Regions from separate parts of the Paenibacillus lacisediminis genome, predicted to be linked through region 3. Evidence: riboswitches for the same ligand, from Rfam matches in the RefSeq annotation. Region 3 holds a riboswitch; each other region holds the start of a gene.
The links. A riboswitch is a leader RNA that binds a small molecule or an ion and turns the genes downstream of it on or off. The one in region 3 is predicted to bind glycine.
Positions count from the first base shown of each region.

Region 1: linked by a shared signal. The riboswitch ahead of sdaAB (L-serine ammonia-lyase, iron-sulfur-dependent subunit beta) and the one ahead of gcvT (glycine cleavage system aminomethyltransferase GcvT) in region 3 are both predicted to bind glycine.
Region 2: linked by a shared signal. The riboswitch ahead of ACLD72_RS28390 (amino acid permease) and the one ahead of gcvT (glycine cleavage system aminomethyltransferase GcvT) in region 3 are both predicted to bind glycine.

Region 1 covers NZ_JBKIAX020000004.1:490,599-493,856, reverse strand. The annotation lists gene ACLD72_RS10990 (S8 family serine peptidase) at 1-917, opposite strand, end outside; glycine riboswitch at 1,531-1,638, shown strand; gene sdaAB (L-serine ammonia-lyase, iron-sulfur-dependent subunit beta) at 1,846-2,511, shown strand; gene sdaAA (L-serine ammonia-lyase, iron-sulfur-dependent, subunit alpha) at 2,531-3,258, shown strand, end outside.
Region 2 covers NZ_JBKIAX020000022.1:34,045-37,302, reverse strand. The annotation lists gene hprK (HPr(Ser) kinase/phosphatase) at 1-78, opposite strand, end outside; gene ACLD72_RS28390 (amino acid permease) at 126-1,475, opposite strand; glycine riboswitch at 1,617-1,697, opposite strand; gene ACLD72_RS28385 (TerC family protein) at 1,836-2,600, opposite strand; gene ACLD72_RS28380 (DUF1835 domain-containing protein) at 2,771-3,258, opposite strand, start outside.
Region 3 covers NZ_JBKIAX020000021.1:53,046-56,303, forward strand. The annotation lists gene proC (pyrroline-5-carboxylate reductase) at 1-242, shown strand, start outside; gene mtnB (methylthioribulose 1-phosphate dehydratase) at 282-935, shown strand; gene gcvH (glycine cleavage system protein GcvH) at 1,041-1,436, opposite strand; glycine riboswitch at 1,636-1,739, shown strand; glycine riboswitch at 1,740-1,882, shown strand; gene gcvT (glycine cleavage system aminomethyltransferase GcvT) at 1,987-3,117, shown strand; gene gcvPA (aminomethyl-transferring glycine dehydrogenase subunit GcvPA) at 3,137-3,258, shown strand, end outside.

The sequences.
Region 1 (3,258 bases), on a different contig from region 3:
CCGATCTGGTTCGAGCCGTCGGGCTCCGATCCGACCATTGTGCCCATCGTGTGGGTGCCGTGCCCGTCGCTATCCACCGGCAGCGATGCGTGGCTGTGCGGGTCGTACCAGTTCAGCTCGGGATCGACGATGTTCCCGGAAGCATCGAACCCGCGCCATTTAGCGCGCAAAGCCGGATGGGTGTATTCTACGCCGGAGTCGAGGTTGGCGACGACGATCCCGCTTCCGTCAATGCCTTGGGCCCAGACCTCGGGGGCGTTGACCTGGGCGATGTTCCATTCGACGCTGCTCGGCTTGACAGCTGCCGCCCCGGCGTTATCGGCCACGGCATCCTTGATGGGTGTCCCTTGACCGGCCGCCGCCTCCTGCTTGTCGATTTCCACCTTATCCAGAAACCGTTCTTCGTTGGGGAGAATCTTTTCTACTTCAGGAAACAGGGCGACTTGGTCAAGCACCTCTTTTGTGCTTGTCACCGCCATGGCGTTTACGATAAAGTAGCTTTTATAATCCTTAACCTCTCCGGACTTTTGCTCCTGACTCAAATAGTTATCCAGGCTGACCTGGGTGCGTGAAGCCGTTTCACGCAGGGCGCTGATGACGGAAGTCCGGGCCGACATTTTAGCGGCCGAAGGCGTCGCTTTTTCGGTTGCGGCTTTTTGCAGGGCCAGCTTGGAAACCGAGGCTGTATCGGTTTGTTCTTTTAATTTAACGAGATAAGTCACGTAATCGTCCTGCTTGAACTGCGTCGTCAGTTTGCCATCGATCTTGGCTTCGGCGATGTGCGGCGCGCTGGATTTTAGACTGGTTTTGGCCGCAGCGCCGTTGGTTTCGGCATAGGTCACAGGAACAAAAGTAAGCACAAGGAGGATCGACATACCGAGTGAGAAATTTTTACGGAATCTTTTGAATCGGATCAACTTCTTCACTCCCTTTACTAGGTTAATGGTTCTTTCGAGAAATCCTCTTGTGGCAGCCCGGAGAATTGCTGGCTGTCAGTTAAAACCGGACACGACCTGAGCGACTTTGCGAAAAAAAACGAATGATATCTACGTAATTCCAAGCATCACCTCCTTTTATGGGAGAAAAATTAACATGAACAAATCTCTGAGTTGGGAAAGAGAGTCACTTCGGGTAGCGGGCAGTAGAAATTTGGCGTTTGGGCCCGGTTTATAACACAGGCCGAATAGGACATAACCAAAACGTGAAGCGGAAAACGGTGAGGTATCGGCGATAAATTCAGGCTTTCGTTGAACTACCGATGATGTTGAGGTTGGTCGAATTATAAAATCGATAGGAAAAGTAGGTTATTTTCAATAAAAAATAAAAATAGGTAAATAATGGTTTGTTTTGGAAATAGTATATCTTTGAAAATGAAAATGTACAAGTAGGATTTTGCGAGAATATACATATTTTCATAGAAAAATAGGAATATTTTACTATATTATTTGGCGTTTAGTTGAAAATGTATGTTAGATATATTGACATATAGTGTTTTTCGTTTTACATTAATTACAAAATGATAAGGAGCGAATGAGGGTCATGGGAGAGTCCGCTTGGGAAAGGCGGCACCGAAGGAGCAAATAGCCGGCCATGCGGGGCGGCTTTGAATCTCTCAGGTACAAGGACCATGGCCTGACGCGACTCTGGAGAGAGCGAAAGCCACCCAAGGGGTACGTGTTTCCGGCTCACGGACACATTAAACTCTCAGGTAACGGGGACAGAGAGAAGGCAGCAGGCCTTTTTTCTGTCCTTTTTAACGTTGAGGACTGTCATGTTAGGGAAAACTGAAAGTAAGATTTTTGCAAAATGGTGAAAACAAAGATTTGGGGAACGGGGAAGATGACCATGCGGTTTAAAAATGTATTTTCGATTATTGGTCCGGCGATGATCGGGCCGTCCAGCTCCCATACCGCGGGGGCGGTGCGGATTGGGCGTTTTGCGCGGCAACTGTTGGGAGAGGCGCCTTACGAAGCGCGGATTTGTTTCTACGGCTCGTTTGCGGAAACGTATCAGGGGCACGGCACGGACCTGGCCATCGTCGGCGGAATTTTGGATTACCGCACGGATGACGAGCGCATCCGGAACTCGCTGCAAAACGCGGAAGAAATGGGGATGAAGCTTGATTTTACAACCGGTGTTCAGCCGGGGACCCATCCCAATACGGTAAAAATCGCGCTCACCGCCGGAAACGGCAAGGCCGAGGTGACGGGGGCGTCGATCGGCGGCGGGAACATTGCGATTCAGGGCATCAACGGGTTTGAGGTCAAGTGTTCGGGCGAACTGCCGACGCTTGTGATTGAGCATGCCGACCGCCAAGGCATGTTGGCCGGCATCACCGCGCTATTCAGCCGGGAGGACGTGAACATCGGCTATATCATTACCGACCGGAAAGGAAGGACCGAAGAAGCCCTGACCGTCGTCGAAGCGGATGGCGCGATTCCGGGCACTCTTATTGATGAGGTTAAAAAGCTTCCGCACGTAAGCCGGGTGGCTTACATCGATTTAACATAAAGTGAAGGAGTAGGTAAACATGCGTTTTCGGAATTTGCGGGAGCTCGTCGCTTTGTGCGACAAGGAGTCCCTGACGATTTCGCAAGTCATGCTGCAGGATCAGGCGGCGGAAAGCGGCCAGAGCGAAGCGGAAATCATGGCAGCGATGGCCGAGTATTATCAAATAATGAAAGAGGCCGTGCGCAAAGGTTTGACGGAGCAAATCACCTCAACGAGCGGGCTGACGGGCGGCGATGCCAAAAGGGTAAACGAATACCGCGGCAACGGGGAGCCCGCCGTGGGGGACATCGCCTGCCAGGCGATGGCTTACGCTTTGGCGGTTTCCGAGGTTAACGCTTCGATGGGGCGGATCGTGGCCACCCCAACGGCCGGTTCCTGCGGCATCATTCCGGGGGTGTTCGTCAGCGCCCAGGAGCGCTTCGGCTGGGAGGATGAGCAGCTTGTGCGCGGTTTGTTCTGCGCCGGGGCGATCGGGTACGTGATCGCCAACAATTCGTTTATCTCCGGCGCGGAAGGCGGATGCCAGGCGGAAATCGGCTCCGCGATCGGCATGGCGGCGGGCGCGATGGTTGAGCTGCGCGGGGGAACGCCGGAGCAGGCGGTGCACGCCGTCGGCTTGGCGCTGAAAAATACGCTGGGCCTGATCTGCGATCCGGTTGGCGGCCTGGTGGAAATCCCCTGCATCGTCCGCAACGGCTTCGGGGCGGTAAATGCGCTCGCGGCCGCCGATATGGCGCTTGCCGGCGT
Region 2 (3,258 bases), on a different contig from region 3:
ACGGTCCATACGGCCGGCCCCGGCTAGCACTTCCATATGAAACGTTTCCGCAAGACTTTGCACCGTGATCGTCTTCATCTTGTTCTCCCCAATTATTAATGATTCTGGAATGACACTGTTTATGATTATTTACCCGCTTTTCTTCGATTCGAATAATGCAATGCAAACAGCAGAATAAACCATAAGGGTGTCAATAATAAGGCCATGCGTGTTTCTTTGGCAACCAGCATAATTATAAGAATTATAGCAAACAACGTCAGAACTGCATAATTAACAAAGGGGGTAAATGGTGCTTTAAATTTCGATTTTGCCTGCAACTCTGGCTGCGTCTTTTTATACTTGATGTGACAAACGAGAACCACACCCCAAACCCAAATAAAACAAATGGCGCTAATAGTGGTCACGACGCCAAACGCCTGCTCCGGAATAAGCTTGCTCAATAGAGCTCCCCCGGACAAGACGAGTGTGGAGATCAATAGCCCATTTCTGGGCACATGATTTTTATTCAGCTTGGCAAAATGGGACGAAGCCTGGTTATTCTTGCTTAAATTATATAAAATTCGGCTTGTTGAAAACATCCCGCTGTTGCAAGCGGAAGCGGCTGAAGTTAATACAACAAAGTTAATAATTCCCGCAGCAATCGGAATCCCGACCAAACTAAACGTTTTAACAAAAGGGCTTTCTGCCGGACTTAGTTCCGTCCAGGGGTTAATGCACAATAGGGCAATAATCGCGCCAACGTAGAAAAATAAAATTCTAAGCGGAATTTTATTAATCGCCGAGGGGATGTTTTTTTCCGGATTGGATGTTTCCGCGGCCGATACCCCCACCAACTCCACGCCAACAAAGGCAAACACAACCATTTGGAAGGAAAGCAAGAAACCCGGAACTCCGTTTGGAAATATGCCCCCATGTCCCCAAATGTTTTTGACCGTAACCATTCCTGCATCTGTCTTGAATCCTATGACCAGTAAGATCACCCCAATGGCAATTAATGCGAGAATCGTCACTACCTTAATTAAAGCAAACCAAAACTCCAATTCGCCAAAATTTTTTACAGTTAACAGATTGAGCCCCAATAAAATAATTAAGCAGATGATTTCAGGCACCCATTGCGGAATATCAAACCAATATTGAACATACACCCCAACCGCGATCACATCGGCCATAGCTGTCATGATCCAGCAAAACCAATAGGTCCATCCCGTTACAAAAGCGGCCCGCGGCCCAAGATAGTCTTCGGCAATATCCGTAAAAGATTGATAACCTGCTTTGGACAGCAGGAGTTCTCCTAGCGCCCTCATCACAAAAAATATGGCGATCCCCACGATGAAATAAGCAAAAATAATGGACGGACCTGCCAGTTGAATGGCTTTGCCCGATCCCAGAAACAATCCCGTACCAATGGTACCGCCAATAGCAATGAGTTGAACATGCCGATTTTCTAAATCCCTCTTTAATTCTTGTTGTGCCAAACCAAACTCCCCCTTAAACGTGAAAAGTTGAACAATGATTAACGCCAATAAAAAAAGAGACTGGATGCGCTCCAATCTCCTGGTCATAAGAATAATAAATAAGTTTTGTTATCAACTATTTTCGAATAACAAATAGATATTTAGTACTCTTCTGTCCTTTTGCCTGAGATTGTGAACCCTTCGGCGCCGCGGAATTCCCGCGGTCTCTCCAGAAGCTGCTCCTGCTATAGTACGATCCATAGCAATCATAGCTTGCTAACTATTTAATTTTTTCATTGTAACAACCCATTTAAATATTTTTCAATATTACTCGCAGTGATATATTTTGTCAACGAGATACTTCCCATCGGCGAATGCCCGTTAGGCATTACCTGCCTTAGACGGTTTGTTGCTGGGTGCAAACCACCCAATTAGGGCGATCGCCACCAAGACAGCGTAGAAGACAATCGTCCAGACCGTGCTATGGGGGAAATGAGGATCCAAAACCCCAATATCCTCATGGGCAAGGGTGATGACGGCGAGCTTTACTCCAACCCAGGCAACGATCGCATAAGCCGTCGTCTCAAGCGCCGGACGTTGGGCTAGCAGTTTTACAAACCAAGTAGCTGCAAATTTAATTAAGATCAGGCCTGCAATTCCGCCGAGCAATACAACGATAAATTGCCCCGCGTCCATCCCCCCGAAATCGCCAAGCGGCGAGTCAGGCAGCCCTAGCGCAAGCGCCACCGCAGCCAGGATGGAATCGATCGCAAAGGCAAGGTCTGCCAGCGCAATTTTTCCTACTGTAGGCCAAAAACTTTTCCCTGCCGCCTCTTGTTTCGTGTCCTTGTGCACATCCTCATTCTTCTTGCCGAATCGCGCTTGGATGATGTGCTTTAACCCCAAGTATAGGAGATAAGCCGCGCCAATCGCCTGCACCTGCCAGACGTTAGCAATAAAGGAAATCGCAAATAACGCGGCAAAACGAAAGACAAAGGCCATCATGATTCCATAGTTAATCGCTCGTTTCTTCTGTTCGTCCGGCAAATGTTTCGCGATGACCGCAAGAACGAGCGCATTGTCGGCCGACAACAATCCTTCCAAACCGATAAGAATGAGTAGTGCCCAGGCATACTCCAACCACATTTACTCCATCTCCCCTTTGCAAAGCAAGTTTTGTCAACCGACAATGCTGCACGTAGATAATATTGACTTGTACAGCAATGGGTATACGAGATGTTATACGAAATATCCCCCCGATACAGTTCATTTTTTTACGATGAGAATAACATCGTTACTTCCTCCTGCTTTTAACATTAATTTTCAATGCGAACTAACCGTTTCTCGCTTCGATCCCAGCGCCATCCCATATCCTTCGTTAATGACAAGCCACCATACCACTCATCCACTCCCTTTTCCTGTAACCAGTCCTTTTCACCCGATAGAACTTCCTGTCCGAAATTGGTTAATGCGACAGTACCGTCTTTCGCGGAAGGAAGCCCGCCAATAAAATAATCCGGCCCCTCGGCCTCCAGAAGTGGCTTCGGCAGCTCCGCCATCGTTTTTAGCCGGTACCGAAACTCCACGTCCCCCATTCCCAATTCGTGCAGCCTTTCTCCCACTTCCTTAAACAATTCAGCAGGTTTTTGCACTCCGTTATTTACAAGCTCTAACGTGGTTTGCTCAACGATTCCCAACCCATTGTCCGACGACGGAAGCCGGTTCAAATGCATTGTAAATGCCGAATGCACGAAAGGAAGAATCGATGTCTCCAACCGCAAAATTCCAATATGCTTCTCGATGT
Region 3 (3,258 bases):
CCCCCGATCAGGCGCGTGAGCTGACGGTGCAAACGGTGCTTGGCGCCGCCCTGATGATGAAGGAAACCGGCGAAAATCCGGCCAAGCTCCGGGCCGACATCACCTCGCCAAACGGCTCGACCCAAGCGGCGCTGGAGGTGCTCGAAGCGGCCGGCTTCCGGCCAAACGTGAAAGCCGCGGTGCACCGGGCCGCCGAGCGGTCTTTGGAAATGGGCGAGGCGGTTCGAAAGTCGCTTCTGTAAGCCATTATTTTGGGTGAAGCACGAAGGAGGACGGCCAACATGAATTTTTCGGACATTCCGTTGGAAGAAAAACAAGCTGCGCTCAGCGAACTGCGCGGCGTCAAGGAACGGCTTGCCGCCCGCGGCTGGCTTCCGGGCTTGAGCGGCAGCTTGTCCGTTCGGGTCGGCGGCTTCGCGCCGGGCAATTATCACTTCGCGGTGACGTCGGGCATGAAGGGCCAAACGAAGCTTCCGGCCGAGGAGTTTCTGTTTGTGGACGCCGCTGGTACGCCAAGTGAAGCCACAAAACTGACGCCCGGCGAAGATGTGCCGATTCACGCGAAAATCTACCGGATGACCGGCTGCGGCGCGATTCTCCACGTGCACACCGTGTTTAACAATGTGCTCAGCGAATATTTCGGCGACGAAGGATTCGTCCAAATACAGGGCAACGAGCTGATCAAAGCGCTGGGCATCTGGGAGGAGGACGCCGCTGTCCGCATCCCGGTCGTGCCGAATTACGCCGACATCGCCGAGATAGCGGGGCGGATTCCCGCCGCGCTCGACACCCGCGTTCCCGGCTTATTGCTGCGGGGCCATGGCATCTACGCATGGGGCTCCACCGCATTCGATGCCGTATCCCGCCTGGAGGCCTTCGAATTTATGTTCGAGGCGATTTACCGCTCCCTCCTGCTTCCGCCCAAACGTAAATGACCGGACCAAGCAACCTCGCGGCCAGCAAAGCAAAAATACGCAATGCGATAAGCAAGCCGCATCCTCATCGCTGACGCGAGGTTATTTTTGCCTGTCACAGGCCCTCTATCTTTCGAGAAACTCCGCATAAGCTTTAGCATCCATCAATTTGGAAAAAGCGGCGGCGGGGTCTTCATGGAGTTGAATCCGCACCATCCAGCCCCCGTCGTAAGGTTCTTCATTCACCAGCTCGGGCGCCGTTTCCAGCTCGTTGTTAATCTCCAGCACCGTTCCGCTGACCGGCGTAAACAAATCCGCCACCGTTTTGACCGATTCGATCGTGCCGATCCCGTCCTGTGCTTCCACTTCCGTTCCAAGGTCCGGCAGCTCCACAAACACGATATCGCCCAAGCGATGCTGGGCTACGTCGGAAATGCCGATTTTTGCCGTTCCATCCCCCAAATCCAGCACCCATTCATGTTCGTCGCTATACCATAGATTTTCCCTAATATTAGCAGACAAGCTCATTCCTCCTCTTTCCGGATATTTCTCGTTCAGATTATTCCAACCCAGTCAAGATGTCAATATTACTAACATAATTTATAGATTTGCAAAAATGAAAGCGTTGCAGTATACAAAACCAAAATAAAATTTATATTTTTATGATAAGTTTATTGACATATTTCGCGGTTTTGAGTATTAATGTAGATGTAATCAGCGGTTGAAGGCAGAGGGAGAGATTACAATTCCAGCAAATTGTAACGCCGAAGGAGCAAGCCGCACGGAAGCGGTGAATCTCTCAGGCAAAAGGACTTCTGCCGGACGCGTCTCTGGAGAGAATTCGTCTTTTAGGGTTTAAAGGCGGATCACCCAAGGGGAAACCTGCTTCTTCTTTAAAATGCCGGGGAGCAAGATGCCTGGTGTTTTGCAGCAGGGTAACTCTCAGGTACAAAGGACAGAGCCGGAAATATCCGATTCGTTGCCAGTCGGAATTTCTTGGCCTGTCTTTTTATTTTTTTCATGATATGCGCAGGTAAAAATACGGCCCACTACGGCCAAACGAGGTGATGAGATGTCCGAACCCCTACTGCAACGAACGCCGTTATACTCTTGTTACGGCCGATATGAAGGCGTGCGCTGCATCGATTTCGGCGGCTGGGAGCTGCCGGTGCAGTTCAGCGGCATTCAAAAGGAGCACGAGGCCGTGCGCGAGCGGGCCGGCTTGTTTGACGTATCGCATATGGGCGAGTTTTACGCCGAGGGTCCCGGAGCGGAAAGTTTTTTGCAGCGGATGACGACGAACGACGTGAGCCTGCTGGGGCCGGGAAAAGCTCAATACACCCTGCTCTGTTATCCGGACGGCGGTGTCGTCGACGATCTGCTGGTGTATAAACGGGACGAAGGCAAATACATGCTTGTCGTCAACGCCGCAAACATCGACAAGGATTGGGAATGGCTGCGGCGGCATCTGCCCGCCGAAGGCGTCAGCCTGCGCAACGTTTCCGCAGCCACGGCGCTGCTGGCGGTCCAGGGGCCGCTGGCCGCCTCCATCCTCTCCCCGCTGTGCGAAGGACATGATCCCGGCGCTTTGCGCCCCTTCACGTTTTATCCTGAGGCCCGGGTCAGCGGCATTAAAACGCTGCTCTCGCGCACCGGCTATACCGGCGAGGACGGGTATGAGCTTTATGCGGCTGCGGAAGACGCTCCGGCCCTTTGGGACGCGCTGATGCGAGCCGGCGAGGCCCACGGGCTCGTGCCGGCGGGGCTCGGCGCCCGGGATACGCTGCGTTTTGAAGCCGGCCTCCCCCTCTACGGGCAGGAGCTGTCGCAGCGTATTTCGCCGCTGGAAGCCGGCCTCGGCCGGTTCGTGAAATGGGACTCTGGCTCGTTTATCGGGCGCGAGGCGCTGCTCCAGCAGCGTGAAGAAGGCGTTCCGCAGCGGCTCGCCGGTCTGGAGATGATCGACCGGGGCATCCCGCGCACGCATTATCCGGTTTTTGCGCCTGGCATCGAGGGCCCAATCGGCGAAGTAACCACAGGCACGCAAGCGCCGACGCTCAAAAAAAGCCTCGGACTGGTACTGATCGCCAGCGCCCACGCGGCGGCCGGCACCATACTCGAGGTGGAAATCCGCGGCAAACGGCTGAAAGCCCAAGTCGTCCCCCTGCCATTTTATCGCCGAAACGCACTCGCCAAGCCGTGAAAGGAGAACGAGAAAACCTATGCTAAAACACCGTTATTTGCCGCTGACCGAACAAGACCGGAACGAAATGCTGGAAGCGATCGGCGTCCCTTCGCTCGAAGCGTTGTTTCAGGATATTCCCGGGGAGATCCGTTTTAAAGG